Phytoactinopolyspora mesophila: one gene and its partners. The protein of the gene in region 2 binds, or shares a complex with, the protein of the main gene of each other region. Links are inferred from orthologs where the notes say so. Each region holds a gene or a part of one and is shown on either strand. Other genes may lie near its edges.

The links.
Region 1: F7O44_RS15880 (region 2) and frdA share a complex: the UniProt entries of both Escherichia coli proteins name them as parts of the enzyme complex. The link is inferred for Phytoactinopolyspora mesophila from one-to-one orthologs.
Region 3: F7O44_RS15880 (region 2) and frdD share a complex: the UniProt entries of both Escherichia coli proteins name them as parts of the enzyme complex. The link is inferred for Phytoactinopolyspora mesophila from one-to-one orthologs.
Region 4: F7O44_RS15880 (region 2) and F7O44_RS18400 share a complex: the UniProt entries of both Escherichia coli proteins name them as parts of the enzyme complex. The link is inferred for Phytoactinopolyspora mesophila from one-to-one orthologs.

The regions. Positions count from the first base shown.
Region 1 is NZ_WLZY01000006.1:270,121-277,988, forward strand. What follows is about bases 4,923-7,868. They hold frdA (fumarate reductase (quinol) flavoprotein subunit), read left to right. Parts: upstream 4,923-5,497; coding sequence 5,498-7,240; downstream 7,241-7,868. Other genes in these bases: F7O44_RS18380 (TIGR03767 family metallophosphoesterase), read left to right, coding at 4,923-5,151; F7O44_RS18385 (hypothetical protein), read left to right, coding at 5,249-5,482; F7O44_RS18395 (succinate dehydrogenase/fumarate reductase iron-sulfur subunit), read left to right, coding at 7,248-7,868. In the rest of the region: F7O44_RS18355 (SDR family oxidoreductase), read left to right, coding at 1-771; F7O44_RS18360 (hypothetical protein), read right to left, coding at 749-922; F7O44_RS18365 (DUF892 family protein), read left to right, coding at 1,124-1,600; F7O44_RS18370 (DnaJ family domain-containing protein), read left to right, coding at 1,779-2,285; F7O44_RS18375 (hypothetical protein), read right to left, coding at 2,289-3,368; more of F7O44_RS18380, read left to right, coding at 3,574-4,922. UniProt on the Escherichia coli protein: Two distinct, membrane-bound, FAD-containing enzymes are responsible for the catalysis of fumarate and succinate interconversion; fumarate reductase is used during anaerobic growth, and succinate dehydrogenase is used during aerobic growth.
Region 2 is NZ_WLZY01000005.1:216,524-224,444, reverse strand. What follows is about bases 2,852-5,850. They hold F7O44_RS15880 (succinate dehydrogenase iron-sulfur subunit), read left to right. Parts: upstream 2,852-3,968; coding sequence 3,969-4,733; downstream 4,734-5,850. Other genes in these bases: guaA (glutamine-hydrolyzing GMP synthase), read left to right, coding at 4,832-5,850; sdhA (succinate dehydrogenase flavoprotein subunit), read left to right, coding at 2,852-3,969. Outside these bases: F7O44_RS15905 (hypothetical protein), read left to right, coding at 1-143; F7O44_RS15900 (hypothetical protein), read right to left, coding at 279-854; sdhC (succinate dehydrogenase, cytochrome b556 subunit), read left to right, coding at 1,341-1,718; F7O44_RS15890 (succinate dehydrogenase hydrophobic membrane anchor subunit), read left to right, coding at 1,723-2,181; more of sdhA, read left to right, coding at 2,215-2,851; more of guaA, read left to right, coding at 5,851-6,403; F7O44_RS15870 (hypothetical protein), read right to left, coding at 6,922-7,122; F7O44_RS15865 (PspC domain-containing protein), read right to left, coding at 7,119-7,921. UniProt on the Escherichia coli protein: Two distinct, membrane-bound, FAD-containing enzymes are responsible for the catalysis of fumarate and succinate interconversion; the fumarate reductase is used in anaerobic growth, and the succinate dehydrogenase is used in aerobic growth.
Region 3 is NZ_WLZY01000006.1:277,232-285,108, reverse strand. What follows is about bases 4,923-7,877. They hold frdD (fumarate reductase subunit FrdD), read right to left. Parts: upstream 6,600-7,877; coding sequence 6,246-6,599; downstream 4,923-6,245. Other genes in these bases: frdA (fumarate reductase (quinol) flavoprotein subunit), read right to left, coding at 7,749-7,877; F7O44_RS18395 (succinate dehydrogenase/fumarate reductase iron-sulfur subunit), read right to left, coding at 6,998-7,741; F7O44_RS18400 (fumarate reductase subunit C), read right to left, coding at 6,600-7,001; F7O44_RS18410 (LacI family DNA-binding transcriptional regulator), read right to left, coding at 5,132-6,124; F7O44_RS18415 (glycerophosphodiester phosphodiesterase), read left to right, coding at 4,923-4,994. Also shown: F7O44_RS18435 (ABC transporter ATP-binding protein), read left to right, coding at 1-145; F7O44_RS18430 (ABC transporter substrate-binding protein), read left to right, coding at 151-1,470; F7O44_RS18425 (carbohydrate ABC transporter permease), read left to right, coding at 1,506-2,459; F7O44_RS18420 (carbohydrate ABC transporter permease), read left to right, coding at 2,468-3,295; more of F7O44_RS18415, read left to right, coding at 3,333-4,922. UniProt on the Escherichia coli protein: Two distinct, membrane-bound, FAD-containing enzymes are responsible for the catalysis of fumarate and succinate interconversion; fumarate reductase is used in anaerobic growth, and succinate dehydrogenase is used in aerobic growth.
Region 4 is NZ_WLZY01000006.1:276,877-279,808, forward strand. It holds F7O44_RS18400 (fumarate reductase subunit C), read left to right. Parts: upstream 1-1,231; coding sequence 1,232-1,633; downstream 1,634-2,932. Other genes in the region: frdA (fumarate reductase (quinol) flavoprotein subunit), read left to right, coding at 1-484; F7O44_RS18395 (succinate dehydrogenase/fumarate reductase iron-sulfur subunit), read left to right, coding at 492-1,235; frdD (fumarate reductase subunit FrdD), read left to right, coding at 1,634-1,987; F7O44_RS18410 (LacI family DNA-binding transcriptional regulator), read left to right, coding at 2,109-2,932. UniProt on the Escherichia coli protein: Two distinct, membrane-bound, FAD-containing enzymes are responsible for the catalysis of fumarate and succinate interconversion; fumarate reductase is used in anaerobic growth, and succinate dehydrogenase is used in aerobic growth.

The DNA of each region.
Region 1 (7,868 bases), on a different replicon or contig from region 2:
GTCGGCCGTGGACTGTTGGAGGGGCGCACGGCGCTGATCACAGGCGGCGACTCCGGCATCGGCCGGGCCGTGGCGGTGGCTTTCGCCAAGGAAGGCGCCGATGTGAGCATCGCGTATCTCGAGGAGACCGACGACGCCCGGCACACTATCGACTTGATCTCTGACGCCGGCCGAGACAGCCTCGGGATGCCCGGCGACATGTCGCATGCCGAGCACTGCCGCGACGTCGTCGCCCGGACGGCCGCGGAGTTCGGCCGGATAGACATCCTGGTCAACAACCTGGCGTATCAGAGGCCTCAGAAGTCCCTCGAGGCTATCGACGACGAGCAATGGGACCGCACGTTCCGCACCAACGTCTACAGCTACTTCTGGGTCACCAAGGCAGCCTTGAAACACATCCCCGAGGGCGGATCGATCATCAACACGTCATCGGTCAACGGGTTGAGAGGCAACAGCTCTCTCATCGACTACGCCGCCACCAAGGGTGCGATCAACGCATTCACCTACTCGCTGGCACAGTCACTCGTTGACCGGCGGATCAGAGTCAACTGCGTCGCGCCGGGACCCGTGTGGACTCCACTGATCCCGTCGACGCTCCCCGCGGAGAGTGTGCAGAGGTTCGGGGAAGACACTCCCATGGGCCACACGTCGCACCCGGACGACATCGCGCCGTCCTACGTGTTCTTCGCCTCAGAGCGGCTGTCGGGCTACTACAGCGGCGAGATATTGGCGCCCACCGGCGGCGAGATCACCGCGGGTTGTCGTCCTTGAGTTTCTCTGTGCCTTCTTTGATGTCGGTCGGGACACGGCGGCCTTTCGCCTCCTCCGCGGGCGTCTCATCCGCGGGACGCGAAGCCACCGGGGCCGGAGCCTCGTTCTCGATGTTTCGTTCCGGGTGCTGGCCTTTGTATTTGCCGCCCATGATGTCTCCCTATGTCAGTTGCGCCACGAATGAACGACGAGTCCGGCGTATTCCGATACCCCGCCCTGACGATCGCATGCAAGGGAACCGTGACTCGGAGAAGCCAGCTGGTGCGGTGTGCTGATGCCGCCTGTGGCTGTTTCGGACGTGTCCCGGCGGGTAGTGCGGGGAGAAGTACACATCACCAGGGGAGGAGTTGCGATGAACAACCGGGAACGAGTGATCTCTTGGCTCAACGACGCCTACGCGATGGAACAAGCTCTGGAGGAGAATCTCAAGCGCCACGCTGATGACGCCAAGGACGACGAAGAGGTGAGATCGCGCATACAACAGCACATTCAGGAGACCCGCCATCAGGCGGAGACGGTCCGTGGCTGCATCGAGTCGATGGGCGGTGAGGTTTCCAGAACGAAGAGCGTCCTGGCGGGAATGTTCGGCGGAATGCAGGGTATGGCGAACCGGTTCGTCGAAGACACGATGCTGAAGAACGCGATCGCCGACTATGCTGCCGAACATTTCGAGATCGCCTCGTACAAAGCGCTGATCGCGGCTTGCAAGGAGATCGGCGAAGACGAAGTGGCGGAGAAGCTGACCAATATTCTGCACGAGGAAGAAGAAATGGCCGCGTTCATCGAAGAGAAGCTCTCCGGAGCTGTCCAGCATGCGATGTCCGGCTGAGCGCAGAAGGTGACCGCAACACAGAGTGTCTTCGACGGATACGACCTCATACCGCAGGGCAGGGCGACCACAACTGGGACCATCGCACGCGTCGATCGGTCTCGGACGCCCCAGATATGCTGGAACCGGTCGAGAGCAGGGGATGATGTCCTCGAGTGCGCTTGCGGGAGGTTGACCCATGACACAGCGCAAACCGGCAGGTATGGGGTTCGAATCGTGGATCGATCGGCAGATCCGCGAGGCGGAAGAACGTGGTGAGTTCGATGATCTTCCGGGCGCGGGTAAGCCTCTGACCAATCTCGGCCGGTCTAACGATGAGATGTGGTGGATCCGGGAGAAGCTCGAACGGGAAGGGCTATCCACCGATGCGGTTCTGCCCACGCCGTTGAAGTTGCGCAAAGAGGTCGACCAATTGCCGGAGATCGTGCGTGGGCTGCCGACAGAGGACGACGTACGCGCCGCTGTGGAAGAGGTCAACGAGCGGATCAAGGCGTACTGGCGAGACCCGTCGAGTTCGATGGGCCCCCAGGTGCCGGTGGCACCAGCGGACGTGGAGAAGGTCGTGGAGCGGTGGCGCGCCGAACGTGCCGGCAGCGCCGGGAACCAACCCGAGCCCGTACCTGAGCCCTCGGCGCCGGCACAGCCCAAACCCCGGCGGCGCTGGTGGAAAAGATCGGGCGGCTGAACGCTACGTCTCGGCTTCGCCGCGGATGCCGGCCAGTGTTTTGGTGACGTGGTCGAGTTCACCCAGGTACGGGTCCGGTGTCCTGGCGGCGAGTTTGCCAAGTATCTGCTGTGCTTGTCCCAGCTTCCGCTCGGCGGTATCGAAGTCGTCGGCATGAAGGGAGCAGGTGCCCAGCAGCTTGAGCGTGGTGGCCAGATCCGGCAGGTAGTCCGGATCCATCTCTACCAACGACCACAGGCGCGTTTCGGCCTCCGACGCGTACGTGAAGGCGCTTCGGTAGTTGCCGAGCGACAGGCAGGTGCCGCCAAGTCTGAGGGCGATGCTGGCGTAGATCGAAACGGAGGCGACGGGCTCGAGCTGTGCGAGGCGCTCGCACACGTCGTAGGCCTCGCGCAGAGCGGCGAACGAGTCGTCCGGGTGCGTGAAGGTGAGGCTGAGCGCTTCCAGCGCTTGCGCCAGCTGGAGTAAGGACAACGCGTCCGAGTCTTCGGCCACCTGCCGGAAGATGTGCACCGACTCGGTGAACGCTCCTACCGCCTGGGTTGGTCCTTCGACGCTGGCCAGATTGTGGCCGTGGACCTTCAACGCCGCTGCCAACCTGGACGCATGGGCGGCGGGAGAGTGCTCGACCGCCGCCGTCAGCACGGCGACCAGTTGCTCGGATGCTGCCAGCGCATCGGACAACGAGCGGCCGTTCGCGCGGTCCTCTAGCTCGCCCAACTGGGCTTCGCTGGGTTTCCGGTCAGGTTCAGCCGCCTGGACCTTCGGTGTGGGTTCGCCCCCGGCGACTCGCTGCAGATCCGCCATGAAGTCGCTGAGCTCGAGATGGAAGCCGGGGTCACCAGCCGCGGCCTGTTCCAAGGTGGCCATCAGCTCTTCCAGGACATCGTCGCTGATCTGGTCTTCGCCGACCTCGACGCGTAGCCGTTCGAGATTGGGGTCGTCGCCCAGTTTGGCGAACACCGCTGCCCGCAGACCGTCGAGACTGGTCTTCTCGTGGGTAGACAGATGGAGGCCGGCGGTATTGAAGCTGCGCATCAACAGCAGTGTGGCCATGGCGGAGGCGAGTGGGGCACGTGCCACGGCTGGTCTCCAAACGCTGACAGTCGGAGATCAATTCATACCGCACGATATCGGGGCCCACAACTCCATCGGCGATGTGGCGCAGATCGGCCGTCCGGGGCGGCGCGAACGGGAGCGCAAGGGTTTGCGAACATGGTCATGAGGTATAGATCCGGGGCGAGGTCCGTTCCGTGTGACATCTTGACCGGTGACGAAGGAGTGACAGGTGCCGTGCGATCGATCCATCCTCACCACCACTGACCGGACCATACGGCGTGGACGCGTCGAGCGTACGGGCAATGCGCAGGAGTACTACTCGCTGCGGTACGCGTCGGGCGAGGCGCACATAGTCCGCACCGACCTGGGTGGTCGCCGGACCGGCTCGCTGGGCCGAAGCCTGGGTTACATCGCCCATGTCACCGATGTCCAGTTGCTTGATGTCCAGTCACCGGCCCGGCTGGAGGCCGTCCACGAACTCGGTGACCGGCCGGACGTGGGGCCGTTGCTGCCGATGTGGCGCCCTCAGGAACTGCTCGCCGCACACGCTACCGACGCATTGGTACGCACCCTCAACGCAGCCCGGATCAGCCCGCTCACCGGTGCCTCCCTCGACCTGGCGTTGACGACTGGAGACAACGTCGACAACATGCAGTGGAACGAGGTCCAGGCCTACCTGGGGCTGCTCTCCGGTGGGCCCGTATCGATGGACTCCGGCGGAACGGCCTACGAGGGCGTGCAGGACGGAGCTGTCACCTGGGCGTGGGATCCGGAACGTGCCGACTCAGCCTGGGCGCTGGATCACGGCTTCCCGCCAGTGCCCGGGCTTGTCGAGGCTGGTCTGCGGCGCTTCACCGCCGCTGGATTCGACGTGCCCTGGTTGACCTGTTACGGCAATCACGACGGGTTGGTGCAGGGCAGAACCCGGATCACCGCCGAACTCGCAAAGATCATGATCGGCGAACGCAAGGTCTACGGCTTCCCGGCAGGGGAGCTGGGCGACTTCGTGCGGGACCCGCTGCCGTTGTTTTCCGGGCCGGCCCGGGCGGTCGACGCGAGCGAGGACCGCCGGCCGGTGGAGCGGCCGGAGTTCGTCCGCGCGCACTTCGACGAAGGTGGCTTGCCCGACGGGCATGGTTTCACCAAGAAGAACCTGGACACCGGCACCGCGTACTACGCCTATGACGGCATATCCGGCGTCCGGATCATCGTCCTGGACACCACCAATCCGGGTGGTCACTACGAAGGCAGTATCGACGAGACACAGCTGGCCTGGCTCCAGCGACGCCTGTCGGAGGTGCACGGCGGGTCCGACGATCGACTGGTCGTGATCGCCTCACATCATCCGCGCAGCAGCATGACCAACACACTTCCGGTGCCTCCCGGACACGCTGATGCCGGCCGCCGAGTGCTTGGCGACGAGCTGGCGGCAACGCTGGAGCGATTCCCGAACGTCGTGGCCTGGGTCAGTGGACACACTCATCGTCACCACGTACGCCCGTGGCGGCACGCCAAAGGCGGCTTCTGGGAGATCACCACCGGCTCGGTGATGGAATGGCCGAGCCAGGCGCGGCTGCTGGAGATCGTCGAGAACGACGACGAGACGCTCTCGCTCGTCTCCACCATCGTCGACCACTCCGCGCCGGTCACGCCTGAGGGGATCGATACACCGGACGGACTAGCCGCATGGCACCGCGAACTCGCGGCGAACAGCCCGTACAGCGTGGGCGGTGTGGATGCAGGGGGAGAACCGACGGATCGCAACGTCGAGCTGGTGCTGGCCGATCCCCGGGTACGCGGCCGATGATGGTCTGCTCGCGGGGCCCTTTTCCCGGATCGCGAGTGGTGGGATAATGAGTCAAACTGCGTGACGCCCAGCCAATTGTCGAGGGATGTGGTGGGCGATGACAGTCACGAGCGACCGCTTCACAGCGAAGCTTGCGCCTTGTGGGCGCATCCAGGGCGGGGAACACCGCGAAAGCCGGGACGAGCAGGGTTTGTCCAACGACGAAACCCGGTTCACGTGCGGCTGCAGGACCAGCCGTGAGGAGTACCACGACGGCAGCATCGAGCACGTGGTGATCCGACACGACGGCAAGCTGCTGAGCCACGAAACGATCGGCGAACGCGGGGCCTGACGCCCCGGGGTGCCCATGACGACGGCACACGATGTCGTCCTCGTCGGCGGCGGCGGAGCAGGCCTACGCGCTGCTATTGCCGTCGCCGAGATGAACCTTGATCTTGACGTCGCGATCGTCTCGAAGGTCTACCCGATGCGTAGTCATACGGTGTCGGCCGAGGGCGGGGCGGCCGGCGTCGTCGGTAAGGACGACAGCCTCGATGAGCATGCTTATGACACCGTCTCGGGCAGTGATTGGCTCGCCGACCAGGACGCGGTAGAACTGTTCGTCGAGGAAGCACCGCGTGAGCTGCTCCGTCTTGAACACTGGGGTTGCCCTTGGAGCCGTGAGCCGGACGGACATATCGCGGTGCGCCCGTTCGGCGGCATGAAGAAGAAGCGCACCTGGTTCGCCGCGGACAAAACCGGCTTCCACATGCTGCACACGCTGTTCCAGACGTCGCTGAAGTACGGCACGATCCACCGTTACGACGAGTGGTTCGTCACCAAGCTGCTGGTCGACGACGGCCGGGTGCAGGGCGTCGTCGCGATCGAACTGTCGACCGGCCGGATTGAGACCATCACCGCCAAGGCGGTGATCCTTGCCACCGGCGGCTGCGGACGAGTCTTTCCGTTCACCACGAACGCGGCGATCAAGACCGGCGACGGCATGTCGTTGGCCTACCTTGCCGGCGCGCCGCTCAAAGACATGGAATTCGTGCAGTACCACCCGACCGGCCTGCCATTCACCGGCATCCTGATCACGGAGGCCGCCCGTGCCGAGGGCGGCTGGCTGCTCAATTCTGAAGGCTACCGCTACCTGCAGGACTATGACCTCGGTAGACCGGAGCCGACGGCAGTGATGCGCAGCATGGAACTCGGGCCTCGTGACCGGCTTTCGCAGGCGTTCGTCCACGAGGTGGAGAAGGGACGCGCCATCGACACGCCGTACGGGCCGGTGGTCAACCTCGATCTGCGCCACCTTGGGAAGGAGGTCATCGATAACAAGATCCCGTTCGTCCGCGAGCTATGTCTCAAGTACCAGAACGTTGACCCTGCCACCGAACTCGTCCATGTCCGGCCGGTCGTCCACTACATGATGGGTGGGGTCCATACCGACATCGACGGCACAACGCCGATCGACGGTCTGTACGCCGCTGGTGAGGTGGGATGCGTGAGCATCAACGGGGCCAACCGGCTGGGCTCGAACTCGTTGCCGGAGCTGCTGGTCTTCGGCGCGCGGGCCGGTCGGGCCGCCGCCGGGTACGCGGCGAGCGCTCCGGGACCCAGCCGCGCCGGTCTCGCCCAGGCCGACGACGAGCACCGGCGGATCTGGCGCGATCTGAGAGGCAGGCGTAGACACAGCGCCGAGAGGATCGCGGATATTCGGGAGGAGATGCAGCACACGATGGAGGGCTGCGCAGGCATCTACCGGTCCGGCGACTCGCTCACCAAGGCGGTCGACTCGCTGCGCGAGTTACAGGCGCGGCTCGGGGAAGCAACGCTCGACGACCGAACCGCCACGTTCAACACCGAACTGCCGGCCCTCCTCGAGCTGTCGGCGATGCTCGATGTCGCTGAGACGATCGTCCAGTCGGCCCTGCGTCGCGAAGAGTCGCGAGGTGCGCACCAGCGCACAGACCATCCGGCGCGTGACAACGAACGCTTCTTGGCTCATTCGCTTGCGTCGCGGGCGGCGGACGGTTCGTGCCACGTGACGTACCTGCCGGTCACCATCACCCGATGGCCGGTGGGCGAACGCGTTTACGGGAGGTGAGCATCCGGTGGCTGAATCCATCACCTTGGAGGTGACGCGTTACCAGCACGACGTGGACGACGAGCCTTGGACGCAGGAGTACGATATCCCGCTGCGTGAGAACTGGGTGGTTCTGGACGGGCTCAACCACATCAAGGACCGTTTGGACGGGACTTTGTCGTACCGGTGGTCGTGCCGGATGGGAATCTGTGGCAGCTGCGGCATGATGGTCAACGGCGAGCCGCAGCTGACCTGCGCGGCATTCCTGTTCGACTATGCGCCCGGGCCGATTCGGGTGGAGCCCTTGGCCAACTTCCCGGTGGTTCGGGATCTCATCGTCGATATCGGCGACTTCATGGAGAAACTGCCGCGGGTCTCGCCGTGGATCGTGCGTGAGGAGGAACAGCCGACCTCGGAGGGCGAGTATCTGCAGACGCCGGCCGAACTCGACGAGTACAAGCAATACAGCATGTGCATCAACTGCATGTTGTGCTATTCGGCGTGCCCCGTCTACGGGATCGACCCCGACTTCGTGGGGCCGGCAGCGATCGCATTGGCCCAGCGCTACAACCTCGACTCCCGGGACGAGGGTGCCGCCGAGCGACTCGAGACGTTGATCCATCCGGACGGTCTGTGGGCCTGTACCTAC
Region 2 (7,921 bases):
AGACGCTCTCCTACGGGGAGAACTTCATGTACAAGACCGACGCCGCGGTGGTCTTCGAAGCCACGCTGACGCCGGTCGATGACGACGGTGAGCTTCTCAGCGACGAACGCCAGGAAGTCGCCGCCGAGGTCACGCTGTCCTGACGTCGAACTGAGCTGTACCGGACCACCCTGCCGGTCGCTCAGCGCAGCGAAGCAACGAGCCGGGTTGATGACGCCCTATCGCCATCAACCCGGCTCGTCTTCGTGCACCGCCATACGCGGGCGGAACCGCTCACCTCAGTTCACTTGATGAACCGTTGTTTCCTGGTCAGCACGCACGACAAGGAAGCGTTCGCCACGCCCTATCTTGCGGCCAATCGGAATATTCTGCCGCCCATCACCAAGCCGCCCCGCGAATATCGGCGTTTGGTGAATTCGGTAAAGCGGATCGAGGCGGTGCAGCATTATACCAACCTCCGCCGATCGGCGCATTATCAGAACAACACGATTAATTCCTTGTTCATAAGTCGCGCTCCCAACAATTCGCGTATCACTCGGCGGAGTACTCACCGCCTCCTGAACTTGAGCGACCAACAAGGGTGGTATGGGCGCCAGCCCGTCAACCACCTTGAGCCGCGGATTCTGCGCCCGCAGCGCGACCACCAGCTCTTCTCGCTTGGCACCGCGCACCGCTCGGCCGAGCGCCAAGACGTCGACCATTGAGCCGTCGATAACATCCCGCGCCCTGGCTAAATCCGTTTCCTGGACCACTTCCATACCGAGGTGCTGAAGCGAACGGCCGAGCTCTTCGAGCACTCGGGCACGCTTTCCCACCAGCAAAACTCGTGCGACATGTACCGATTCAGCCGTCATAGGCAACCCCTGAGCGCCCTATACTCCGCCAACCCTTGACATCGATCATCGGTGTTCGTCTCTCAAAAAGTCACGACCCCATCTCTCATGCTGAGATTTCGAATCATTAACGCCGCCTTCGCCGCACTGACGCTGCTCGACATGCGCGGGTAGTGATCATCACAGAATCCCCCCGCGCCAAGATCATCGGGGTGCGGTCGGCAACTGCGGCGCGCGGCTACGCGGACAGCCTGGAGGTCCCGGCAGGAGATCACCGCCGGGCCGTAGTTTGACTCATGTCACACCGCGATGGTGACTTCCGCCACGGAAACCGCGGTGGACACACGGCTACGATGTACGCCGGTCGGAGCCCGAATGCTCCGGCTGGGCCGCAGGTGCACGAGACGGGCCGGCCGCTCCCGCGGGGCGGACTGCCATGAACGCGGATCGGATCCGCGAGCTCACTGCGCGCCCGGTTCTTAAAATTCGTGAGAAAGGTGACCTCCCGTGCCCAAGGCGCCGGCAGGCACGATCTATCGCGGCCGAGAAGGCATGTGGTCGTGGGTGGCCCATCGGGTCACCGGCATCGGTATCTTCTTCTTCCTTCTCGTCCATGTCCTGGACACGGCGCTGGTGCGCGTGTCGCCGGAGGCCTACAACGAGGTCATCGCCACCTACAAGACGACGATCGTCGGGCTGATGGAGGCCGCGCTCGTCGGCGCGATCATCTTCCACGCCTTCAACGGGGTCCGGATCATCCTGGTCGATTTCTGGGGCAAGGGCCCGAGGTACCAGCGCCAGATGCTGGCCGGCGTCGGTGTCCTGTGGCTGGTACTCATGGTCCCGTTCCTGATCCGCCACCTATCTCACGTGTTCGGGGGCTGAGTAGATGACAACCACGACTTCCATCGCCGCCCCTCGGTCGCCTCGGTCTCCACGCCGGCTCCGCGGACGAACCAACACCGAGCTCTACGCCTGGCTGTTCATGCGGGTCTCCGGCCTGTTGCTGATCGTCCTCGTCTTCGGGCACCTGTTCGTCAACCTAATGGTCGGCGAGGGCATCAACGCACTCGACTTCGCCTTCGTGGCAGGGAAGTGGGCCGATCCGTTCTGGCAGATCTGGGACCTTCTCATGCTGTGGCTGGCCATGATCCACGGCTCCAACGGGATGCGCACTGTCATCAACGACTACGCCGAACGTGACCAGTTGCGGATGTGGCTCAAGGTCGGGCTCTACACCGCGGCGGCCATCACAATCGTGCTCGGCACGCTGGTGATCTTCACGTTCGATCCATGCCCGGTCGAGGCGGCTGCGGACTTGTTGCCGTCGTTCTGCCCCGGCGCTTAGAACGACCACAAGACCGGAAGAGAGATTCAACTCATGCAGACTCACCAGTACGACGTGGTGATCATCGGCGCCGGCGGCGCTGGAATGCGGGCGGCGCTGGAAGCCGGCCAGCGAGCACGGACCGCCGTCATCACCAAGCTCTATCCCACCCGCTCGCACACCGGCGCCGCCCAGGGCGGCATGTGCGCGGCACTGGCCAACGTCGAGGACGACAACTGGGAATGGCACACCTTCGACACCGTCAAGGGCGGTGACTTCCTCGTTGACCAGGACGCGGCGGAGATCATGGCGAAGGAAGCCATCGACGCGGTGCTCGACCTCGAGAAGATGGGCCTGCCGTTCAACCGGACCGAGGACGGCACCATCGACCAGCGACGTTTCGGTGGGCACACCCGGAACCACGGTGAGGCCGCGGTGCGACGCGCATGCTACTCCGCCGACCGCACCGGTCACATGATCCTGCAGACGCTGTACCAGCAGTGCCTCAAGCACGACGTCGAGTTCTTCAGCGAGTACTACGTCCTCGACGTCATCCTCAACGAGGTGGACGGCGAGCAGCGCACCGCCGGCGTCGTGGCCTACGACCTCGCCAGCGGTGAGATCCACATCTTCCGGGCCAAGTCCGTGGTGTTCGCCACCGGTGGCGCCGGCAAGGTGTACAAGACCACGTCCAACGCGCACACCCTCACCGGCGACGGCATGGCCATCGCCTACCGCCGTGGCCTGCCGCTGGAGGACATGGAGTTCTTCCAGTTCCATCCGACGGGCCTGGCCGGCCTAGGCATCCTGCTCTCCGAAGCGGCCCGCGGCGAAGGCGCCATCCTGCGCAACTCCGAGGGTGAGCGATTCATGGAGCGCTACGCGCCGACGCTGAAGGACCTGGCCCCACGTGACGTCGTCGCCCGCGCCATGGCCAACGAAGTACGGGCGGGCCGCGGCGCCGGGCCGAACAAGGACTACGTCCTGCTCGATCTCACCCACCTCGAACCGGCGCACATCGACGCAAAACTGCCCGACATCACCGAGTTCGCCCGCACGTACCTCGGAATCGAGCCGTACACCGAGCCGGTCCCGGTCTATCCCACCGCGCACTACGCCATGGGCGGCATCCCCACCAACGTGGAGACGGAGGTTCTGGCCGACAACAAGCGGGTGCTTCCGGGCATGTTCGCCGCCGGCGAGGTCGCCTGCGTCAGTGTGCACGGCGCGAACCGGCTCGGGACGAACTCGCTGCTCGACATCAACGTCTTCGGTCGCCGCGCGGGAATCGCCGCGGCCGAATTCGCCGCGAAGGCCCCCTGGGTCGAGCTTCCGGACTCACCGGAAGCCGACACCGTGGCTTTGCTGGAAGGCATGCGCGCGAGAGAGGACGGCGAGCGCATCGCCGACGTCCGGCGGGCTCTGCAGGAAACGATGGACGCCAACGCCCAGGTGTTCCGCTCCGAGGCGACCCTCAAGCAAGCGCTGGCCGACATCGCGGACCTGCGTGAGCGCTACGCCCGGGTCTCTGTGCAAGACAAGGGAAAGCGGTTCAATACCGACCTCTTGGAAGCCGTCGAGCTGGGTTTCCTGCTCGACTTGGCCGAGGTGATCGTCGCTGGTGCCCTCGAGCGCAAGGAATCACGCGGCGGGCATTTCCGTGAGGACTACCAGAACCGCGATGACGTCAATTACATGCGCCACACCATGGCGTACCGAGTCGCAGGTGACGACGGCACCGCCCAAGTCCGGCTGGACTACAAGCCCGTCGTCATCACCCGTTACCAGCCGATGGAGCGTAAGTTCTGATGACGTTGACCACCGAGGCTCCCGTCAAGGAAACACCTGACGCGGGCGCCATCCCGTCGTTCCAGGTCACCATGCGGATCCGGCGCTTCAACCCGGAGCTCGACACGGAGCCGCGCTGGGAGAACCACACCCTGACCATGCACGGCACCGACCGGGTGCTCGACGCACTTCACAAGATCAAGTGGGAGATCGACGGTTCCCTGACCTTCCGCCGCTCGTGCGCGCATGGCATCTGTGGCTCCGACGCGATGCGGATCAACGGGCGCAACCGGCTCGCGTGCAAGACGCTGCTCAAGGACCTGCCGCTCAAAAAGCCGGTGACGGTGGAGCCGATCAAGGGCCTGGCTGTGCAGAAGGACCTTGTGGTCGACATGGAGCCGTTTTACGAGGCCTACAAGTCGATCATGCCGTTCTTGGTCACGAGCGGGAACGAACCGACGCGGGAGCGGCGCCAGTCGCCCGCGGAACGCGAGCGGTTCGACGACACCACCAAGTGCATCCTCTGCGCCGCCTGCACAACGTCGTGCCCGGTGTATTGGTCCGACGGTCAGTACTTCGGGCCGCAGGCAATCGTCGGCGCGCACCGGTTCATCTTCGACAGCCGGGACGAAGGATCCGAGCAGCGCCTCGAGATCCTCAACGATCGCGAGGGCGTGTGGCGCTGCCGCACCACGTTCAACTGCACCGACGCCTGCCCCCGCGGCATCGAGGTCACCAAGGCGATCCAAGAGGTCAAGCAGGCTCTGCTGTTCCGCCGCGTCTAACCACCCGTAGCTTGCGTCCCTGCATCCCGAGGCCTCTGGCGCTCGCTTTGCAGGACGCTACCGGCGGCGACACAGACCGGTCGGATAGGCTCGGGCAAGTGAGTGAGACCACGCATGACACCGTGCTCGTTGTCGACTTCGGGGCGCAGTATGCGCAACTGATCGCCCGCCGGGTGCGCGAAGCCCGGGTGTACTCCGAGATCGTCCCGCACACCATGCCGGTGCAGGAGATGATCGCGAAACAACCGAAGGCCATCATCCTTTCGGGCGGGCCGTCCAGCGTCTACGCCGACGACGCCCCGTCGATCGACTCCTCCCTGTTCGACTCGGGCATCGCCACGTTCGGCATTTGTTACGGCTTCCAGGCGATGACTGTCGCGCTCGGCGGCCGGGTGGCGCGCACCGGCCTGTCAGAATTCGGCCGTACCCACATCGACATCGCCAACCCCGGCGCCCTGCTGCACGGCGTCGACACGGGGTCGTCAGTGTGGATGAGCCACAACGACTCCGTCACCCAAGCCCCGCCCGGGTTCGACGTCTTGGCCACGTCCGGAGCCACCCCGGTGGCGGCGTTCGAGGACACCGACCGTGGCTTGGCGGGCGTGCAATGGCATCCGGAGGTGCTGCACACCGAGTACGGCCAGGTGGTGCTCGAGCATTTCCTCTTCGACATCGCGGGCATCCGTCCTACCTGGACCATGGTCAACATCGTCGACGACGCCGTGGAGACCGTACGCGCCCAGGTCGGCGACAAACAGGTCATCTGCGCGCTATCCGGCGGCGTCGATTCCTCGGTGGCGGCCGCGCTGGTCCAACGTGCCATCGGCGATCGGCTGACCTGTGTCTTCGTCGACCACGGGCTGCTCCGCGCTGGCGAAGCCGAACAGGTCGAGCGTGATTTCGTCGCAGCTACCGGCGTCGACCTGCACGTGGTGCATGCCGAGGACCGCTTCTTGAATGCGCTCAAGGGGGTCGACGATCCCGAGGAGAAGCGCAAGATCATCGGCCGGGAATTCATCCGCGTCTTCGAGGACGCCGCACGGGAGATCGTCGCCAAGGCGGGTGCCGAGGGCGGCGAGGTCGAGTTCCTCGTCCAGGGCACGCTCTATCCGGACGTCGTCGAATCCGGCGGCGGCGAGGGCGCCGCGAACATCAAGAGTCACCACAACGTTGGCGGGCTCCCGGATGATCTGCAGTTCACGCTGGTGGAGCCGCTGCGCTGGCTGTTCAAGGACGAAGTCCGCGCGGTCGGCGAACAGCTCGGCATCCCGGCCGACATTGTCTGGCGGCACCCGTTTCCCGGCCCTGGCCTGGCAATCCGGATCATCGGCTCGGTCGACCACGAACGGCTGGAGATCCTGCGTAAGGCCGATGCCATCGCGCGGGCGGAGGTCACCGACGCCGGCCTGGACCGCGACGTCTGGCAGTTCCCGGTGGTGCTACTGGCCGACGTTCGCTCGGTGGGAGTGCAGGGAGACGGCCGCACCTACGGGCATCCCATCGTCCTTCGCCCCGTGAGCAGCGAAGACGCGATGACGGCCGACTGGTCGCGGCTCCCGTATGAACTACTCGAGCGGATCTCCACCCGGATCACCAACGAGGTCCCCGAGGTCAACCGGGTCACACTCGACATCACGAGTAAGCCACCCGGCACCATTGAATGGGAGTAGCACTCCGCCGCCCCGCAAACCTCACCATGTCTTCAGCGCTCCCCCATGCCTTCAGCGCACCGCCATGCCTTCAGCGCTCCTCCATGCCTTCAGCGCACCCCCATGCCTTCAGCGCTTCGCCATCGTCCACCCCGCCACTTTTCGCCCTCACCCTTCGGTGATCGTCAGTGGGTTGTGGTCGCTGTCGGAACCTATTTGTCCGATTTACCGGACGGGATAGCGACCACAACCCACTGACGATCACCGAAGGTTCCCCATGGGGAATACGACGAACGCCCGCCGCGAGCGGGACTCGACGCTGCTGCGGGGATGCGGCGGTTGAATCAGGGCGTGCCGGGTTCGGACGGGCATCGGCGAGACCCCGCTGCGTAAACCAGGCAGCCCCGCCGCGACCAAGGTGCGACGAGGCCGCCGGGGAGCAGCCAGAGACTTCCTCAGGCGCTTTACGAGCCTCCCGTGGCATGCTTTTCCGCCACGGGTTGTGAGGCATGAGGAAGTCTCTGGCTGCTCCCCGGCCCCTATTCGGACCGGTCGCGCCGGAGCTTGCCGATCGACGCCATCAGCCCAGCCAGGCCGATAGATACGAGCAGGACAGGGGCGGCCACTTCGAGCCCATCAAGCCCCATGACGTCCAGCTCAACCAGCGACCACACGATGAACACTCCAAGGAAGAACAGGCCGAATACGAGGGACGAGACGTCGGTGTCGTGGCGTTTCATGGGGCCGGCTCCAGTTCCGCGCGGGTGACTTCGATATTCCCGACGCCCACCTCGAGGGTGAGTTCTATCTGGCCGCCGCCGACGCCGTCCGGGCCGAAGTCCGTGTACGTTTCGGTTCGGCCGAAGCCCGATGTGGATGTGTCGAAGATATCTTGTGCGCCCAAACCCAGTGAGCTGGTGACGACGACGTCAGCCTCCGGCGGCACGATGACGCCCACAGGACCCACACCGAGTTGCACCGTGATGCTCACGACATCCCCGTCGTCGAGCTCCAGCTCAGAGAGGTCGTAGTCGACGGGGCCCGCACCGTGTTCCACGTTCGTTGCCGGCAGGGCCGCCAGATCCGCGGACGCGACCAGCTCCACCGGCCCGGTCGCGAGGCTCCATTGGTTGGCCAGGGAGGCCGGGATCAACGCGAGAGTCAAGAGAATGCCCAGCCAGATGAGTCCGCGGGAACGGCCGTACCAGGTGCCGACCAGCAGTCCGAGACCAACGACGGCCAACGGCACCGCAACGTACATCGGGCCTGGACTCAGGCCGAAGATCACACTGGACAGGGCCACACCGCCAACGGAGATCAACGCCGCGCAGAACGTCAGGAATCCGAGTACTGAACGCTCTTTGACCACCGGCTCAGCCGCGGGTGGCGCGACTGGTTCCGGAGGCTGGTCCTGGAGGTAATAGAGGTCGCTGTAGCGCGAGGACGACGAAGCATCTCCTGCGCCCCAGTCTGGCCCTTCCGGCCACCCCTGCGAAACCGAGCCTGACGTGCTCGGCACCGGCCCGAGATCTGACGCGA
Region 3 (7,877 bases), on a different replicon or contig from region 2:
GCTCGACGACGGCGCCCGCTACCGCATCGGGTTCCGCCTCCAAGACCTGCACCTGTTCGATGCGGAGTCCGGTCAACGAGTTCCCGGATGGGACGCCGCCACTGGCGCCACCACATCCGAGAACCGCCAGTTCATGAAGGGATGAGACGAATGCGTACACGCCCGGCATCCGCGGTCGCCGCAATCTCGGCGCTTGCGCTCTTGATCGCTGCCTGCGGATCGGACGACGGAGAATCCGCGCTCGAGGAAGCAACGGCGGACAACCCGATCGAGATCACGATGTACTACCCGATCGCCGTGGGGGGCCCGCTCCAGGACGTCGTCGACGGGCTGATCGACGACTTCGAGAGTGAGAACCCGGAGATCTCGGTGCAAGCCGTGTACAGCGGCAACTATGACGAGACGATCGTCGCGGTGCAGACCGCGGTCGACGGTGGCGACGCCCCGGTGACTTCCGTGCTGCTGTCTTCGGACATGTTCCAGCTGATCGACGACGACATGATCGTGCCGTTCGACGACGTGGTGTCCACGGATGAAGAACGAGCCTGGCTCGATTCGTTCTACGACGCCTTTATGGCCAACAGCCGGGACCCCGAAGGCCGGACCTGGGGTATCCCGTTCCAGCGCTCGACCATCGTGCAGTACTGGAACAAGGACCTGTTCGAGGAAGCCGGCCTCGATCCCGATCACGCGCCGCAAACCTGGGACGAGATGATCGAGATCGCCGAGCAGGTGCAAGCGGAAACGGATGCGCGCTGGGGTGTCCAGATGCCGTCATCCGGCTTCCCGTACTGGCTCTTCCAGGCGTTCACCACCCAGAACGACGTTGAGATCGTCAGCGCGGATGGCACCGAGGTGTACCTCGACCAGCCCCAGGTGATCGAGGCTCTCGAGTTCTGGTTGTCCCTGTCTCAGGACCACGGCGTGCACCCGCCCGGCATCGTCGACTGGGGCACCACCCCGGAGGACTTCCTCCAGGAGCAGGTCGCGATGATCTGGACCACCACCGGCAACCTCACCAACGTTCGCGACAACGCGTCGTTCGACTTCGGCGTCGACATGTTGCCCGAGGGCGTGCGCCGCGGTTCGCCCACCGGCGGCGGCAACTTCTTCCTCTTCGCCGACGCATCTGAGGCCGAGCAGATCGCCGCCATGCGGTTGATCCGCTTCCTCACCCAGCCGGAGCAGGCCGCCGAGTGGGGTATCGCGACTGGGTACGTTGCTCCGTTGCCAGAGGCCTGGGAGACCGAGGCGATGCAGGAGTACGTCGCCGACTTCCCGGAGGCAGCCGTCGCTCGTGACCAGCTCGAATACGCGGTCCGGGAGCTCACGACCTATGCCCGTGGTCAGATCTACGAGATCGTCACCGACGCGCTCCAGGGCGCCATCGTGGGCGATACCACGGCGGAGGAAGCCATGCGCCACGCCCAGGAACAGGCCGACAACGTCCTCGGCCCGTACCAGAACTGAGCCCGCGCCCCGTGGAACGAGACCACAACAACCCTATGGCGACCATTCAAGAGCGCCCGCCCGGCGAAGCCGCGGAGGAGGTCCTGCCGACCTTCTCCCGGCCCCGCCAGGGTCCGCTCCATCACCTCCGGCGGATACCCAACCCGGTCTTCGCCTGGCTCCTGATGGTGCCGTCGTTGCTCTTCCTCGGCGGTTTCACGGTGTTCCCGGCGATCAGCGCGCTGTGGAGCAGCCTTCAAGAGCCAGGGATCGACGGAGGCATCGGGCCGGCGTACTACGAGCAGATGATGGGCGACGCCGTCTTCCGGCGGAGCCTCATCAACAACCTATTGTTCTCCTTCATCACTGTTCCCGTGAGCATCGCTGTGGCAATGCTGATGGCGGTGCTGGTGAACAAGAAGCTCCGCGGGCGGGGCCTGCTTCGGCTGGCATACTTCACGCCCGCGATGCTCCCGGTAGTCGCCGCCGCGGCGATCTGGCTGTTCTTCTACCAGCCCAACTTCGGCGCACTCAACACGATCGCCCGATGGCTCGGCTTCGAAGGACAGAACTGGCTGGGCAACCCGTCGACGGTGCTGCCGGCGCTCATGGTGATGATGATCTGGCACCAAGCCGGGTTGTTCATGCTCTTCTACCTGGCGGGGCTGCAGCTCATCTCTCCTGAGCTCGACGAAGCCAGCCAGCTGGAAGGTGCCGGGCGCTGGTACCACTTCCGCAGAGTCACCTTCCCGTTGCTGATGCCGACCACGCTGTTCACCTCGATCGTCGGGCTCGCCAACAGCTTCAAGCAGGTGGACTTCATCTTCGTGACGACTCAGGGCGGGCCGAACAACGCCAGCAACATGTTGCTCTACTACATCTGGCAGACCACGTTCCCGCAGCGCCGGCCCGAGTACGCCGCGGCGATCACCGTGGTGCTCGTGCTCATCCTGATCGTCCTGGCGCTCATTCAAATCCGTCTGTTCGAACGTCGCATCCACTACCGGTAGGCGAGTAGATGAACCGTACAACGCTGTTGCCGCGCATCTCCGACAAGATCGAAGTCGGGATGGCCTGGCTGCTCGGATTCCTCTGGATCGCGCCGCTCTTGTACGTGTTCTGGGCGGCGTTCCGGCAACCCGCGGTGGCCTTGACCCTCAACCCGTTCCAGGGCTGGACGTTCGACCACGTGGAGTCGGTGTGGAACGCCGCGCCGTTCGACCGGTACTTCATGAATACGGTGATCTTGGTCAGCAGTCTGGTCGTCGTCCAGTTGATCCTCGGCGTGCTGGCCGCGTATGCGCTCGCTCGCTACACGTTCCCGGGCCGGGACATCGTGTTCGCCTTCGTCTTGCTACAGCTGATGATCTTCCCGGAGATCCTGCTGACGGAGAACTACCGGCTGGTCTCCAACCTCGGGCTACAAGACACGATCCCCGGTATCGCCATCCCGTACGCGGCGAGCGCGTTCTGCATCTTCCTCCTTCGGCAGCAGTTCAAGACGGTCCCCAGCGAACTGGTCGAAGCGGCCGAGATCGAAGGTGCCTCCCGGCTGGAGACGTTGTGGAAGGTCTACGTGCCGATCGCCCGCCCGACCATCGTCGCGTTCGGTCTGGTGTCGATCAGCTTCCATTGGAACAACTTCCTCTGGCCGCTGGTCATCACCCGCTCGCCGGAGTCCCGCCCGATCACGGTCGGGATCGTGCGTTTCCTCTCCCCCGAGACCGGAATCGACTTCGCCTCGCTCACCGCAGGGACCGTCATCGTCGTCGCGCCGCTGCTCGCGTTGTTCCTGCTCACTCAGCGGCAGTTCATCCAGAGCTTTATGCGCTCTGGGATCAAGTAACCCCCGCCAGCCGCCACTGAAAAGGGAGGCCGTTCACATGGGTTCGTTAGCCGTATCGAGGACGTTGAGGCGCGGTATCGCCGTTGTGCTCGCCGTCGTGGTCGCGACCGCGGCAGCGCTGTTCGCAGCAGCGTCCGCCAGTCCAGACGAAGTGCAACACACGAAGAAGCCAGCTGATTCATCCGGCGAAATGCTCATCGCCGCCCACCGGGGCGCATCAGGTATGGCGCCGTCGAACACGCTCACCGCCTTCTCTCTCGGGATCAAGCAGAAGGCCGATTTCATCGAATTCGACCTGCACTTGACCGCCGACGACGAGATCGTGCTTGTTCACGACACCGTCCTCGACACGACCACGAACGTCCGGGAGCTCTTCCCTGACCGAGCTCCGTGGCGGGTACGCGACTTCACCCTGGACGAGATCAAACAGCTCGATGCCGGCAGCCCATTCAACCCGCGCTTCACCGGTGAAGAGGTCCCGACTCTGCGCGAGGCGATCGAGCTCATCAATCATCGCGCGGGTGTCCAGCTGGACGTGAAGTCGCCACACCTTTACCCCGGGATATCCGAGCGGATCATCGAGGAACTCGAGGCCGTGCCCGGATACCTCCCCGGGGCGCTGAAGCGCGGACTCATCCAGGTGCTCGCCTTCGACCGGGAATGGCTCACCGAAGACTTCATGCCGATCGCACCGGACGGCATCACCTTCGTGCCCATGTGGGGCGCCGGGAACATCCCCAGCCGGGAGGCGCTCGAGGAGACAGCCGAGTACACCGACTGGATGATCACCGCCTTCGACAACGTCGCGAACAACCCGCGGCTGCACGACGACCTGCATGACCTCGGGTTCAACTTCGGTCTCTACACGTTGAACGACGCCGGCCGGATGTACGACGCCTACGATCTCGGCGCCGCCGCTGTTGCCACGGACTACCCGGACATGCTGCGGGAGATGATCGACCACGGCCTGCTCGGGCTGGAGTTCGAACCTCCGGAGGACGACGCCGAAGACATCGTGTTCGAATCCAGCCACTACCGGCTGGTGCTCTCGACCTCGCCCGACACCCGGATCGTCAATCTCGGCTTCGACCCGTCCGGGCAGGGGCAACACCGCGAGATCCTCAACCACACCACGCGCGGCACCGTGCCGTTCGTGGGCGTCGGCCAGTTCAGCCCGGTCCTGCCCATCGGCGAGCCGGCTGAGATCGTGCAGTCCGACGACGGCCGGGAGCTGAGCCTGCTCGGCATTCCCATGCTCGGCGAGCCGATCGAGGTGGATTGGGAGTTCCGTTTCGAGGACGAATGGTTCGACCACGAAATGACCTGGCATGTCAACGGTGAGACGTCCGAGCCGGTCTACCAGGTCGGCTGGGGCCTCGACACCGGCCTGCCGCGGATCGGCGACAACGAGATTCTCGACCGGGAACGCAGCCATGCCATGCCGATGTCCGACTGGACCGTTGCGTGGGACGACAACCTGACGGTCGTCGCCGCGTACCAGGACGGCTCCGCCTGGGCCGACGACGACGTGTTCTTCTCCACCGCGCACAACTTCATCGCCTGGACGCCCCACTGGGAGAGTGGTGGGCGCGACTGGCCGGCCGGTGAGTACGACGGCGGCAAGTGGCGTATCGGCGCCAGCGGCACCGGCGGCGACGAGGAGTACGCGACCCAGCTGCATGCGGAGCTGAACGGCTAGGGCTCCGGCAGATGGATTCTCTCCTCGCCCAGCAGACTCGGTCGGAGGGAGGCTGCGCCATCGGCCTCCCTCGCTGATGCCCACCACACCATGGAGAGAATCCATCTTCCGGAGTTCTACGCGCCGAGCTCGCGTCGTCAGCTGGGTGCGGGGCCCGTCGAGCGCCGGACGACCAGGCCGACCGATTCAGCATGGTCGGTCTGGTCGGACTGGCGCAGGCGCGCGACCAGTGCCCGGCCGAGTGCGCGCCCGTCCATCGTGATGGTGGTGAGCGGTGGGTCCAGCAAGGCAGCCGTCGGCAGGTCGTCGTGCCCCACCACACTGAGGTCTCGTCCGATGACCAGGCCACATTCGCGGGCGGCGAGATACACACCGTGCGCGGTGTAGTCGGAGTTGGTGATCACCGCGGTGGGCGCGCCGGGGCCGGACAGCAGCTTCGTGGTCCGCTCGGTCACCGCGGTGAGATTGAGCAGTGTGGCGACCGGGCGGGGGGTGATACCAAGTTCGGCACACACCACTTCCAGCTCCGCCAGCCGATCATGGTCGGCCATCAGTTCCGGGGGCGCGGTCAGGAACGCGATGTCCCGGTGACCATATTCGACCAGGTGCTCGACGGCGAGGCGCACCGCCCGCCGCGCGTCGGGGCCCACCCGAATCACGTTGTCGAGGCCTTGCGCCGTCGCGTAAAGCACCACTGTTGGAGCGCCCGGCCGCAGCTCGTGCCAGAGCTCGACCGACTCCCCTGGTCCAACCGGCGCGATGGCGAGCCCGTCGACCCGGTTGGCCGCGAAGCGCTCGATGTGCTGGCGCTCGCGATCGAATGAGTAGTCCGAATCGGCCACCAGGACCGTCGTCTCCGATTCGATGGCGGCTTCCTGCGCACCCGCGATGACGTCGAGGAAGATCGGGTTACCGAGGTTGCGGATCAGCAGTCCGAAGGAGTTGCTGCTGCCGGTTCGCAGCGCACGGGCATACGGATTTCCGCGATAGCCGAGCTCCGCGGCCACAGCAAGGATGCGCTGGCGCGTCTTCTCCCCCACACCTTCACGTCCGTTGAGCGCGAAACTCGCTAAGGTGGGCGAGACACCTGCTTCCCGCGCAACATCCTTGATGCTCGGCGGATGCGCCATCGGACCCCCTTCAGATAGCCGGCTGCCGCGAGATGGCAGCAAGATGAGGCTATATCGATTTAGCGCCGAATCGAAGTTCCAGACCCCAAGTCGCAGCAAAGCCCGCCCGCACCGGACCATCTCAGAGGTAGATCACCAGCAGGTAGGCCGCGGCTACGGAGCCGAGGACGGCGCAGCCGTAACACGCCGCGCCGATCACCCCAGTCATCGCCTTCAACTGCAGACCATCGTGCAGTGTGTACCGGAAGCGGTGCGCGAAGTGAAGCAACGCCAGTACGCAGACGCCAAGCAGAACGATCCGGCTGACGGGATGACTCAGCAGGTCCAATAGCTCCGGGTGGCTCGGAGCCGAGATCCAGCCCAAGGGGAACGCCAACCCGAAGAGGAAGAGAAGCATCGGGACGAACAACGCCGCCATCACGCCACCCGCGCTGAACGCCAGCCAGGCGAAGGGCTCGACCTGTCGTTTCGGCATCTAGCCCACCACCAGCCACGCCACGAAAGCCGACACGATCGCCAGGGCGAGGTATTCCGATCCAACGATCACCGCCGACGGAACCCGTCGGCCACGCACACGTACGGGCATGGCCTGTGGGGTGAGATTGAACCACGTGACGACATGAAGACACACGAAGGCCAGCGCAACGGCATTGAGGCCGATCACCACCGGGTTCGCCGCCGAGTCCAGAAAGCTTTGGTACCGCTCCGCTCCTCCCGCGACCGCGTAGACCAACAGCAGGAGGAACAGGACGAACCAGGCAACGAAGACCGAACTCAGCTCACGAAGGATGAACAGCGTGTACGAGCGCTTGTGCATCCACCACCAGAGCGACGGCTGCTGCCGGTACCCACGCGGCCGAGCAGGCACGCCGGTCATGACTCGCGTCCCGGCAACAGATAGGACTTGGCCGTCTCGATGGCGGCGCTCAGCTTGTAACGTTGAATGGCACCGGCCGGGTCGACATCCTTGGGGCAGGCCGTCGTGCACTCGCCGACGTAGGTACAGGCCCACAGACCGTCCGGATGGATCAACGTCTCGAGTCGCTCGGCGGCACCCTCGTCCCGGGAGTCGAGGTTGTAGCGCTGGGCCAATGCGATCGCTGCCGGCCCCACGAAGTCGGGGTCGATCCCGTAGACGGGGCACGCCGAATAGCACAACATGCAGTTGATGCACATGCTGTATTGCTTGTACTCGTCGAGTTCGGCCGGCGTCTGCAGATACTCGCCCTCCGAGGTCGGCTGTTCCTCCTCACGCACGATCCACGGCGAGACCCGCGGCAGTTTCTCCATGAAGTCGCCGATATCGACGATGAGATCCCGAACCACCGGGAAGTTGGCCAAGGGCTCCACCCGAATCGGCCCGGGCGCATAGTCGAACAGGAATGCCGCGCAGGTCAGCTGCGGCTCGCCGTTGACCATCATGCCGCAGCTGCCACAGATTCCCATCCGGCACGACCACCGGTACGACAAAGTCCCGTCCAAACGGTCCTTGATGTGGTTGAGCCCGTCCAGAACCACCCAGTTCTCACGCAGCGGGATATCGTACTCCTGCGTCCAAGGCTCGTCGTCCACGTCGTGCTGGTAACGCGTCACCTCCAAGGTGATGGATTCAGCCACCGGATGCTCACCTCCCGTAAACGCGTTCGCCCACCGGCCATCGGGTGATGGTGACCGGCAGGTACGTCACGTGGCACGAACCGTCCGCCGCCCGCGACGCAAGCGAATGAGCCAAGAAGCGTTCGTTGTCACGCGC
Region 4 (2,932 bases), on a different replicon or contig from region 2:
CGCCGGTCTCGCCCAGGCCGACGACGAGCACCGGCGGATCTGGCGCGATCTGAGAGGCAGGCGTAGACACAGCGCCGAGAGGATCGCGGATATTCGGGAGGAGATGCAGCACACGATGGAGGGCTGCGCAGGCATCTACCGGTCCGGCGACTCGCTCACCAAGGCGGTCGACTCGCTGCGCGAGTTACAGGCGCGGCTCGGGGAAGCAACGCTCGACGACCGAACCGCCACGTTCAACACCGAACTGCCGGCCCTCCTCGAGCTGTCGGCGATGCTCGATGTCGCTGAGACGATCGTCCAGTCGGCCCTGCGTCGCGAAGAGTCGCGAGGTGCGCACCAGCGCACAGACCATCCGGCGCGTGACAACGAACGCTTCTTGGCTCATTCGCTTGCGTCGCGGGCGGCGGACGGTTCGTGCCACGTGACGTACCTGCCGGTCACCATCACCCGATGGCCGGTGGGCGAACGCGTTTACGGGAGGTGAGCATCCGGTGGCTGAATCCATCACCTTGGAGGTGACGCGTTACCAGCACGACGTGGACGACGAGCCTTGGACGCAGGAGTACGATATCCCGCTGCGTGAGAACTGGGTGGTTCTGGACGGGCTCAACCACATCAAGGACCGTTTGGACGGGACTTTGTCGTACCGGTGGTCGTGCCGGATGGGAATCTGTGGCAGCTGCGGCATGATGGTCAACGGCGAGCCGCAGCTGACCTGCGCGGCATTCCTGTTCGACTATGCGCCCGGGCCGATTCGGGTGGAGCCCTTGGCCAACTTCCCGGTGGTTCGGGATCTCATCGTCGATATCGGCGACTTCATGGAGAAACTGCCGCGGGTCTCGCCGTGGATCGTGCGTGAGGAGGAACAGCCGACCTCGGAGGGCGAGTATCTGCAGACGCCGGCCGAACTCGACGAGTACAAGCAATACAGCATGTGCATCAACTGCATGTTGTGCTATTCGGCGTGCCCCGTCTACGGGATCGACCCCGACTTCGTGGGGCCGGCAGCGATCGCATTGGCCCAGCGCTACAACCTCGACTCCCGGGACGAGGGTGCCGCCGAGCGACTCGAGACGTTGATCCATCCGGACGGTCTGTGGGCCTGTACCTACGTCGGCGAGTGCACGACGGCCTGCCCCAAGGATGTCGACCCGGCCGGTGCCATTCAACGTTACAAGCTGAGCGCCGCCATCGAGACGGCCAAGTCCTATCTGTTGCCGGGACGCGAGTCATGACCGGCGTGCCTGCTCGGCCGCGTGGGTACCGGCAGCAGCCGTCGCTCTGGTGGTGGATGCACAAGCGCTCGTACACGCTGTTCATCCTTCGTGAGCTGAGTTCGGTCTTCGTTGCCTGGTTCGTCCTGTTCCTCCTGCTGTTGGTCTACGCGGTCGCGGGAGGAGCGGAGCGGTACCAAAGCTTTCTGGACTCGGCGGCGAACCCGGTGGTGATCGGCCTCAATGCCGTTGCGCTGGCCTTCGTGTGTCTTCATGTCGTCACGTGGTTCAATCTCACCCCACAGGCCATGCCCGTACGTGTGCGTGGCCGACGGGTTCCGTCGGCGGTGATCGTTGGATCGGAATACCTCGCCCTGGCGATCGTGTCGGCTTTCGTGGCGTGGCTGGTGGTGGGCTAGATGCCGAAACGACAGGTCGAGCCCTTCGCCTGGCTGGCGTTCAGCGCGGGTGGCGTGATGGCGGCGTTGTTCGTCCCGATGCTTCTCTTCCTCTTCGGGTTGGCGTTCCCCTTGGGCTGGATCTCGGCTCCGAGCCACCCGGAGCTATTGGACCTGCTGAGTCATCCCGTCAGCCGGATCGTTCTGCTTGGCGTCTGCGTACTGGCGTTGCTTCACTTCGCGCACCGCTTCCGGTACACACTGCACGATGGTCTGCAGTTGAAGGCGATGACTGGGGTGATCGGCGCGGCGTGTTACGGCTGCGCCGTCCTCGGCTCCGTAGCCGCGGCCTACCTGCTGGTGATCTACCTCTGAGATGGTCCGGTGCGGGCGGGCTTTGCTGCGACTTGGGGTCTGGAACTTCGATTCGGCGCTAAATCGATATAGCCTCATCTTGCTGCCATCTCGCGGCAGCCGGCTATCTGAAGGGGGTCCGATGGCGCATCCGCCGAGCATCAAGGATGTTGCGCGGGAAGCAGGTGTCTCGCCCACCTTAGCGAGTTTCGCGCTCAACGGACGTGAAGGTGTGGGGGAGAAGACGCGCCAGCGCATCCTTGCTGTGGCCGCGGAGCTCGGCTATCGCGGAAATCCGTATGCCCGTGCGCTGCGAACCGGCAGCAGCAACTCCTTCGGACTGCTGATCCGCAACCTCGGTAACCCGATCTTCCTCGACGTCATCGCGGGTGCGCAGGAAGCCGCCATCGAATCGGAGACGACGGTCCTGGTGGCCGATTCGGACTACTCATTCGATCGCGAGCGCCAGCACATCGAGCGCTTCGCGGCCAACCGGGTCGACGGGCTCGCCATCGCGCCGGTTGGACCAGGGGAGTCGGTCGAGCTCTGGCACGAGCTGCGGCCGGGCGCTCCAACAGTGGTGCTTTACGCGACGGCGCAAGGCCTCGACAACGTGATTCGGGTGGGCCCCGACGCGCGGCGGGCGGTGCGCCTCGCCGTCGAGCACCTGGTCGAATATGGTCACCGGGACATCGCGTTCCTGACCGCGCCCCCGGAACTGATGGCCGACCATGATCGGCTGGCGGAGCTGGAAGTGGTGTGTGCCGAACTTGGTATCACCCCCCGCCCGGTCGCCACACTGCTCAATCTCACCGCGGTGACCGAGCGGACCACGAAGCTGCTGTCCGGCCCCGGCGCGCCCACCGCGGTGATCACCAACTCCGACTACACCGCGCACGGTGTGTATCTCGCCGCCCGCGAATGTGGCCTGGTCATCGGACGAGACCTCAGTGTGGTGGGGCACGA